2 regions of the Streptomyces sp. NPDC058683 genome follow, and region 2 is predicted to be linked to the other one. Evidence: riboswitches for the same ligand, from Rfam matches in the RefSeq annotation. Region 2 holds a riboswitch; the other holds the start of a gene.
The links. A riboswitch is a leader RNA that binds a small molecule or an ion and turns the genes downstream of it on or off. The one in region 2 is predicted to bind cyclic di-AMP.

Region 1 (4,662 bases), on a different contig from region 2:
CGCGATGAGCATGCACGCGTTCTGGAACGGGTCGTCGACGTTCGGGCAGTACGGGTTCTTCGCCGTGTACGGCATGTTCATGGTGCCGGTGTTCGGGCTGCTGACCTGGCTGGCGATCTGGACGCGGCAGCGGGAGCTGCGGACCGTGCGGGAGGAGCTGCCGGCGTACGTGTACGCCGGGTGGCTGGGGGCGGCCGAGCCGTTCGTCCTGGGGTCGATGCGGGCGCGGCAGATGGCCAGGGAGTACGCCGCGTACCACTTCGGCAAGCCGGCCGGGCGGGCGGTCGCCGAGTACGAGGCGTACGCGACGACGCTCGCCCTGCTGCGGCGCCGGGGGCAGCGGGGGCGGGCGGGCGCCGACTTCGTGGAGCGGGAACGGCACCTGCTGACGGAGCTGCGCAGCCGACGTGAGCTGGTCCGCCCCGCCCTCGACTACGCGGCCCGCACCGCCGCCCCGAACGGCTGGCCGGGCTACGCGCCACCGGCCTACGGGGCACCGGGGTGGTACGGGGCGGCGGTGCCGTATCCGTCCTACAACCCGTACCGGGGTTAGCGGGAAAAGCGGGCGTCAGGCGGAGGCCGCCGTGAGCCGGGTCAGCTCCTGGTCCGTCAGCTCCAGGTCCGCCACGCCCAGCAGGGCCGGGAGCTGTTCCAGGGCGCGGGCCGAGGCGATGGGGGCCGTGACGGTGGGCTGGGCCGCCAGCCAGGCCAGGGCGACCGTGGGGACCGGGGCGGAGTGGGCCTCGGCGATCTCGTCCAGGGCGGTCAGCACCTTCTGACCCCGCTCGGTCTCCAGGTACTGGGCCGCGCGGCCCGCGCGGGCGCTGTCGACCGTCGTGCCCGGGCGGTACTTGCCGGTGAGGAAGCCGGCGGCCAGGGCGAAGTACGGGACCGCCGCGAGGCCGGTGCGGGAGGCCAGGTCCTGGAGGGGGCCCTCGTAGGTGTCGCGGGAGACCAGGTTGTAGTGGGGCTGGAGGGCGACGTACCGGGCGAGGCCCTCGCGGTCGGAGAGGTCCAGGGACTCCTGGAGCCGCTCGGCGGTGATGTTGGACGCGGCGATGTGCCGGACCTTGCCCGCCCGCACCAGTTCGTCCAGGGCGCCGATGATCTCCTCGACCGGGATCTCGGGCTTGTCGAAGTGGGTGTAATACAGGTCGATGTAGTCGGTGTCCAGGCGGCGCAGGGACGCGTCGGCGGCGGCCTTGATGTTGGCGCCCGACAGGCCCGGGTAGTCGGGGTGCTGGCTGACCTTCGTCGCGATCACGACGTCGTCGCGGTTGCCGCGCGCCTTGACCCACTTGCCGATGACGGTCTCGGACTCGCCGCCCTTGTGGCCCTCGATCCAGGCCGTGTACGAGTCGGCGGTGTCCACGAAGTTGCCGCCGGCGGCCGTGTACGCGTCGAGGACGGCGAAGGAGGCGGCCTCGTCGGCGGTCCAGCCGAAGACGTTGCCGCCCAGGCAGAGCGGAAAGACCTCCAGGTCGGAGGCGCCGAGCTTACGGAGGGAACGGGAAGCGGAAGAACCGGAAGAAGGGGTCATGCCTCAGTTCAACACCGGCTGCCGGTGCGCCCATGCCGACGCAACGCGAAGTTCTCGTAAAAGCGGAATGCACCGGGGTACCGCGGGTACACCGAACCGGCAGCCCTGACGTCGGGGGGTTGTCGTCAGGGCCGCCGGGGATCAGTGGGGTCCGTCAGGGGTTGAGGCCCTTGCCGCGCAGCCAGGTCATCGGGTCGATGCCGGTGGCCTGACCGCCGGGGTGGACCTCCAGGTGGAGGTGCGGGCCGGTGACGTTGCCGGTGGCGCCGACGCGGCCGATGACGTCACCGGTGGCGACCTTCTGGCCGACCTTGACGCCGATCGAGGACTGGTGACAGAACCACAGCTCGGTGCCGTCGTCGAGGGTGAGGATGGTGCGGTAGCCGTACGAGCCGGCCCAGCCGGCCTCCGTGACGGTGCCGCTGTGCACGGCCTTGATCAGCGTGCCGGTGGGAGCGGCGAAGTCGAGGCCGGTGTGGTAGCCGGAGGCCCACATCGAGCCGGCCTGCCCGAAGGTGCCGGTGATCGTGTAGGAGACGACCGGCAGCGTGTACTGCTTGGCCAGCGCGGCGAGCCGCTGCTGCTCGGCCTGTGCCTTCTCGGCGGCCTGTGCCTGCTCCTTGGCGTCGGCGGCCTTGGCGGCCGCCGCCTTCTCCGCCTTGGCCTCCGCGTCGGAGACCGCCTTGTCGGCGGCGGCCACGGCCTTGGCGGTGGCCTTGACGTCGAGCTGGGTCTGCTGCTGCTCGGCCTGGGCGATGATCCGGCTGCGCAGCGCCTCACCGGCGTCGGCCGAGGAGTCGGAGGAGTCCGCGTCGGTGGCGGGCGTCGTGGTGACGCTGCTGAGCGCGGTCTGGGTGACCTGGTGGCCGCCGTCCTCGCCGAGCAGGGAGTCGACGGACGACGGCAGGTCGGGCAGCGAGATGGAGACCGGCGGCTTGCCGGTGTTGGCGCTGGCCATGCCGCCCGCGCCGACGGCGGCGATGACGCCTACGCCGAGGACCGTGGAGCTGCGGGCGAGCCCGCCGCCGCGCTGCTTGGCGACCCGGTGCCGGCCGCGTACCGGGGCGAGGGACTCCTCGGTGGGGTTCCACTCCTCCCAGGGGCCCTCGTCGGTGCGGTAGCCGCCGTAGCCGAAGGTCTCGGGTTGACGCTGGCTGGGCACGAACGGAGCTGTCGGAGCAGGCGGGTTGGACGCCACGCGGGCGCACTCCTTTCCTTCCGCTGCCTACCGGGTTAGCTGACGGGTTCGGAGCGGGAAGGTCTCCTACGCGCGTATACCGGCCGTTTCGTACCCGGCGGCAGCCGTGCGATTCACCCCAAGGTGGTGGTTCCCCGGTTCCCTTGCGGGATTCGGCGCGTGCGCGCGGAGCCGTCGCGGGTGACGGCTGGGACGACCGCGCTGCGTTATCGAACGTTAATAGACCCGGCTGTCAGATTCCAAGCTGTTCTCCTTGATCATTAAGCTTTCAAAGCATGGACTTACCTGCCATGAACGGTCAAAAACGGTCGACTTGACCCTGCGTTCTGTCCAGCTCAGGAGTCACAGGCGTTTTGATGGTGACTCAGCCGTTACGCGGAGGGCGGTCGTCCGTGCACCGAGGGTGACAATCCCCAGAACGGCCGCGTGATCGCGCTCAGGGCCGCCGTACGGCCAGCAGCGCCATGTCGTCCGTCATGCCGCCGCCGGTGTGCCGGCGCACCTCGGCCGCGAGCCGGGCCAGCAGCGCGCCGGGGGCGGTGACGACACGGCCGGTCAGCCGCCGCTCGGGGTCGTAGAACCGGCCGTGCGCGTCCCGCGCCTCGGAGAGGCCGTCGGTGTACAGCAGCAGCGTGGCCCCGCTCGGGAACGCGTACTCGGCGGCCCGGTCCGGCCAGGCCCCCAACTCGCCCATCCCGAGCGGCAGCGCGGCCTCGGGCACCCGTACCGGGCGCACCTCGCCGTCGCCGTACACCAGCAGGGGCGGCGGATGGCCGCGGTTGACGACCCGGATCGCGCCGTCGCCGTGCGGGAGTTCGACGAGTACGGCGGTGGTGAACCCCTCGACCGCCTCGAGGCCGCCGCGCCGGACGCCCTCGCGGGCCAGCGCCCGCTCCAGCCGCCCCGCCACCGCCTCCAGCGTGGCCTCCTGCTCGGCGGCCTCCCGGAACGCGCCGATGAGCACGGCGACGGCGGCGACCGCGCCCATGCCCTTGCCGCGGACGTCGCCGACGATCAGCCGTACGCCGTACGGGGTGTCCTGGACGGCGTACAGGTCGCCGCCGATGAAGGTGCCCTCCTGGGCCGCCTCGTAGCGGGCCGCGATCTCGAAGCCGCCGATCCGCTCGGCGGGCTCGGGCAGGACCGCCCGCTGGGCGGCCTCGGCGATCTCGCGGGCGGAGGCGAGGCGCTGGTCGCCGAGGCGCACGACCCGGTTGATGCCGACGGCGAGGGCGGCGACGGTGACCACGGTGAGGACCTCGGTGACCGTGTCGACGTTCGGGCCGAAGCCGAAGCGGGCGTGCACGGCGTAGGCGGCGAGGAAGGACGTGAGGCCGGTCAGGACGGTGGTGCGCAGCGAGGAGAGGGGCGCGGCGATCAGCGGGGCGGCCGTGAAGAACGGGACCGCCGTGAAGGCCTGTGGGGTGAGGATGTCGTAGCAGACGCCGGCGACGATCAGCAGGGCCGGCAGGAAGCGGGCCAGGGTGCGGACGGCTGCGGACCCGTCCTCCTGCGCCTCTCCAGGGGCCACGGTACGACTCCCCATATGTCCCAGGTGTCCAATGCGTGTCCGTCCAGGTTTGCGGCTGCAAGTGTGCGGGGGCGAGCGGTGTGGGCCGGGCGGATGAGTGCGGACGGATGTGATGAGGGACACGTGCCGGGATATGACCCGGTAGGTGACGGTAAATGACTCAGGGCCGGAATCCTCGTTCTTGGATTCCGGCCCTGATTCTTCAGTAGCGGGGACAGGATTTGAACCTGCGACCTCTGGGTTATGAGCCCAGCGAGCTACCGAGCTGCTCCACCCCGCGTCGGTGACACCAGCATACGCCATCGGAAGGGGGAGAGTCACACGGGTTAAGAGAGGTCAGCCGAGCAGGTGCGCGTTCGGGGTCTTCGCCAGGTCCTCGTACTCGCCCAGCAC
Region 2 (4,662 bases):
CGTGCTGCGCTGCCACCGCCCCGGCCAGCAGGTCGTCGCCGTCGAGGTGCTCCTCGACGCGCCCCTGGACGCCGAGCCGGCCGGCCTGGACGGCGTAGCCACGATCATGGCGCGCGCCTTCTCCGAGGGCACCGACAAGCACTCCGCCGAGGAGTACGCCGCCGAGCTGGAGCGGGCCGGCGCCACCCTCGACGCACACGCCGACCATCCCGGCGTCCGGCTCAGCCTGGAAGTCCCGGCCTCCCGCCTGGGCAAGGGGCTCGGGCTGCTCTCCGACGCGCTCAGGGCACCCGCCTTCGCCGACAGCGAGGTCGAGCGGCTGGTCCGCAACCGCCTCGACGAGATCCCGCACGAGCTGGCCAACCCCAGCCGCCGGGCCGCCAAGCAGCTCTACAAGGAGCTCTTCCCGTCGGCCGCGCGGATGTCCCGTCCGCGCCAGGGCACCGAGGACACCGTAGAGAAGATCGACGCGGCCGCCGTACGCGCGTTCTACGACCGGCATGTGCGGCCCGCCACCGCCACCGCGGTCGTCGTCGGCGACCTGACCGGCATCGACCTGGACGAGCTGCTCGGCGAGACCCTGGGCGCCTGGCGCGGTTCCACCGCCCAGCCCCGGCCGGTGCCCCCGGTCTCCGCCGACGACACCGGCCGCGTCGTCATCGTGGACCGCCCCGGAGCCGTCCAGACGCAGCTGCTCATCGGCCGCGTCGGCGCCGACCGGCACGACCGCGTCTGGCCCGCCCAGGTGCTCGGCACCTACTGCCTGGGCGGCACCCTCACCTCGCGCCTGGACCGCGTCCTGCGCGAGGAGAAGGGCTACACCTACGGCGTCCGCGCCTTCGGGCAGGTCCTGCGGTCCGCCCCCGACGGCAGCGGCGCCGCGATGCTCGCCATCAGCGGCTCCGTGGACACCCCGAACACCGGCCCGGCGCTCCAGGACCTGTGGACGGTGCTGCGCACCCTCGCCTCCGGGGGCCTCACGGACGCCGAGCGCGACGTCGCCGTGCAGAACCTCGTCGGCGTGGCGCCGCTCAAGTACGAGACGGCGGCCGCCGTCGCCGGCACCCTGGCCGACCAGGTCGAGCAGCATCTGCCCGACGACTTCCAGGCCACGCTCTACCGGCAACTGGCCGCCACAGGCACCGTGGAGGCCACCGCGGCGGTCGTGAACGCCTTCCCGGTCGACCACCTGGTCACCGTCCTCGTCGGCGACGCGGCGCAGATCAAGGAGCCCGTCGAGGCCCTCGCCATCGGCGAAGTGACGGTCGTCGCCGCGGAGTAGCGGCACGCGCGCGCAGAGCCCTGGTGACCCTCCGGTCACCAGGGCTCTGAAATGTCCGAATTGGGGCGGAGGTTGCCTGTCTGCCCTGTGGGATGCGCGACAAAATCCGCGTTCCGTTTGAGGATTAGGAGAACGTCCTCGTAGGTTCTTCCGGGCTGTCCGCCAGGCATTGCGCCGCACCCGCGGCACCGGACAGTCATCGCCGAGTCCCCGTACGGCGCGAGCCAGGGGAGCCGGGGACCCACGCAGTCCCTGGGGTGAATCGGGCGCCCGCGCGAGCCGCGAGGGGGCCCGTAGGAGACCTTCCTGCTCCGAACCCGTCAGCTAACCCGGTAGGCGAGAGGGAAGGAAAGGAACAGCCTCTACATGGCGTTCATGTGCGCCTCCGGGAAGCACCGTCGTCCCGGCCGGGTGAAGCGCACCAGCGCGCAGGCCGCCGGCATCGCGGCCCTCACCACCACGGGTGTCATCGGCACCGTCTCGGCCGCCCCGGCGCTCGCCGCCGAGAACTCCGTCGAGCAGACCGGCCTCACCCCGGTCATCACCGTCAGCGACTCGGTCGCCGACCAGATCGACGCCCAGGCCACCGCGCAGACGGCCGCCGCCGAGCGCAAGGCGGCCGAGGAGGCCGCGCGCAAGAAGGCCGCGGCGAAGGCCAAGAAGGAGCACGAGGCCGCGGCACGCGTCGCGCGGGAGGCCGAGCGCAAGCGCCTCAACGCCTTCGTCGTCCCGATCTCCGACTCGTACGTCTCCACCGGCTACAAGACCGGCGGCTCCCTGTGGTCCTCCGGCGCCCACACCGGCATCGACTTCCACGCCGCCACCGGCACGGTGGTGCACGCGGTCGGCACCGGCACGGTCGTCTCCACCGGCTGGGGCGGGTCCTACGGCAACCAGATCGTCATCAAGATGGCCGACGGCATGTACACCCAGTACGGCCACCTGTCGTCGATCGGTGTCTCGGTGGGCCAGAAGGTCACCCCGGGCCAGCAGATCGGCCTCTCCGGCGCGACCGGCAACGTGACCGGCCCCCACCTCCACTTCGAGGCCCGTACGACCCCGGAGTACGGCTCGGACGTCGACCCGGTCGCCTACCTCCGCAAGCACGGCGTGAACGTCTGACCGACCACGGCGCGCACGCCCGGCGCGCGGTACCGCGCGCACGCCCCGCGCGCGCAGCGCATATCTCCACCCACGCGACCACGGCGATGAACATGTGACGCCACAGGGCAGACAGCCCCGAAGCCCCGGCTCCCCGAGCCGGGGCTTTCGTCGTTTTCGTGACCCCGGTGTCCAAAAAATATGCATGGATTCAGGGCCGCCGTCGGAAATTCCCGCTCATTGCAATAGAGTCACGGAACGGACGTCACTCGGCGGCGTTTCACGGGGATTAAGGCGGAGGTCGGACATGCGTATTCCGGCGCACTCGGTATGCACGGCGATCCGGGACGACATCGTCGCGGGTGTCTACGAGCGCGGCAGCCGGCTCACCGAGGAACTCCTGGCCCGTCGCTACGGCGTCTCGCGCGTCCCCGTCCGCGAGGCCCTGCGCACCCTGGAGGCCGAGGGCTTCGTGGTGACGCGCCGGCACGCGGGCGCGTGCGTCGCGGAACCGACCGAGCAGGAGGCCGCCGACCTGCTGGAGATGCGCCTGCTCCTGGAGCCGCTCGGCGCCTCCCGGGCCGCCCAGCGCCGTACCGAGGCCCACCTTAAGGTGCTGCGCGGACTCGTCAGGCTGGGCCAGGAACGGGCCCGCAGGGGCGGCAGCGAGGACCTGCGCTCCCTGGGCGGCTGGTTCCACGAGACGCTCGCCCAGGCCACCGGCAGCCACGCCCTGACCTCGACGCTCACCCAGCTGCGGCACAAGATCGCCTGGATGTACGCCGTCGACGCGCCCGCCAACCCCGTGGAGTCCTGGGCCGAGCACGGCGCCATCGTGGACGCGGTGACGCGCGGCGACAGCGAACGCGCGCGGGCGATCACCGCGCTGCACACCGAGCGGTCCGCGGTCTCCCACCGGTTGCGCTTTTCCGGTGGCACGGACCGGGCGAACGGTGTGAGGACTTCGCAACATCCCGTAAACATGTCGGGCCTGCGGCATTAACACAGGCGCCGTATACAAAGAGGTGTTATTCGGTGGAGCGGTATTTCCGTCGCCCTCTGTCGGTCTTCGTCGCCCATATTTCGCGCGCGCCCGGAATTTCCGATGGCGCGTCATCGGCGTGCCCGATGGGGAATTAACTATGCCCGCCGCAAAGTCCGGCCCGGTATAAAGGGTGGCCCTTCAAGAAGACCGGCCCGAAAGAGGTCACGGCGGAAGGAACGACGGCGGGAACGGCGGAGGCCGCGCCGCCCTCGGAGGGGCGGCGCGGCCTCGGTCGTGCGGGCGCTGTGGCGCTCAGACGGTCTCGGGGAGCTCCTCGAGACCCTCGGCGACCAGCTTGGCCAGGCGGTCGAGGGCGGCGTCCGCGCCCTCGGCGTCGGAGGCGAGGACGATCTCCTCGCCGCCCTTGGCGCCCAGGCCAAGGACAGCCAGCATGGAGGCCGCGTTGACGGGGTTGCCCCCGGCCTTGGCGATCGTCACCGGGACGCCTGTGGCCGTGGCGGCTCGGACGAAGATGGAAGCGGGGCGGGCGTGGAGACCCTCGGCCCAGCCGACGTTGACGCGGCGCTCAGCCATGTGATGCTGCCCTTCGGTGTTCAGGGTTGTCTAGACCAGTTTCCCATACGGTGAAGCATGCCCGGAGCGGACGTGAGCCCTTCCGGGTGTGTCGTCGGACCGCGGCCTCGGCCCGACTTCCGTCCTCCACAGACTGCCTCGCGCCACTGTCGGACGCGAGCCGTACTCTGGGGCCCATGCAGACCCCGGCGGACCGGCAGGACCGGCACGAGTACCCCGCCCACTGGGAGGCGGACGTGGTGCTGCGCGACGGTGGTACCGCGCGCGTCCGGCCCATCACCGTCGACGACGCCGACCGCCTGGTCAGCTTCTACGAGCAGGTCTCGGCCGAGTCGAAGTACTACCGCTTCTTCGCGCCGTACCCCAAGCTCTCCGCCAAGGACGTCCACCGCTTCACGCACCACGACTTTGTGGACAGGGTGGGACTCGCGGCCACCATCGGCGGCGAGTTCATCGCAACCGTACGCTATGACCGCATTGGCGCCGACGGCATGCCCGCCTCCGCACCCGCCGACGAGGCCGAGGTCGCCTTCCTCGTCCAGGACGCCCACCAGGGCCGGGGTGTCGCCTCCGCCCTCCTGGAGCACATCGCGGCCGTCGCGCGGGAGCGCGGTATCCGCCGGTTCGCGGCCGAGGTGCTGCCCGCCAACAGCAAGATGATCAAGGTGTTCACGGACGCCGGCTACACCCAGCAGCGCAG

Region 1: linked by a shared signal. The riboswitch ahead of ACFWXC_RS41570 (M23 family metallopeptidase) and the one ahead of ACFWXC_RS10810 (M23 family metallopeptidase) in region 2 are both predicted to bind cyclic di-AMP.

What each region holds. Positions count from the first base shown of each region.
Region 1 covers NZ_JBHXSK010000052.1:61,890-66,551, reverse strand. The annotation lists gene ACFWXC_RS41580 (PrsW family intramembrane metalloprotease) at 1-553, shown strand, start outside; gene ACFWXC_RS41575 (aldo/keto reductase) at 569-1,540, opposite strand; gene ACFWXC_RS41570 (M23 family metallopeptidase) at 1,695-2,738, opposite strand; cyclic di-AMP (ydaO/yuaA leader) riboswitch at 2,746-2,906, opposite strand; gene ACFWXC_RS41565 (PP2C family protein-serine/threonine phosphatase) at 3,175-4,269, opposite strand; tRNA gene ACFWXC_RS41560 (tRNA-Met) at 4,476-4,549, opposite strand; gene ACFWXC_RS41555 (dihydrofolate reductase family protein) at 4,606-4,662, opposite strand, start outside.
Region 2 covers NZ_JBHXSK010000008.1:96,966-101,627, reverse strand. The annotation lists gene ACFWXC_RS10815 (M16 family metallopeptidase) at 1-1,282, shown strand, start outside; cyclic di-AMP (ydaO/yuaA leader) riboswitch at 1,473-1,636, shown strand; gene ACFWXC_RS10810 (M23 family metallopeptidase) at 1,649-2,404, shown strand; gene ACFWXC_RS10805 (GntR family transcriptional regulator) at 2,691-3,386, shown strand; gene ACFWXC_RS10800 (HPr family phosphocarrier protein) at 3,681-3,962, opposite strand; gene ACFWXC_RS10795 (GNAT family N-acetyltransferase) at 4,139-4,662, shown strand, end outside.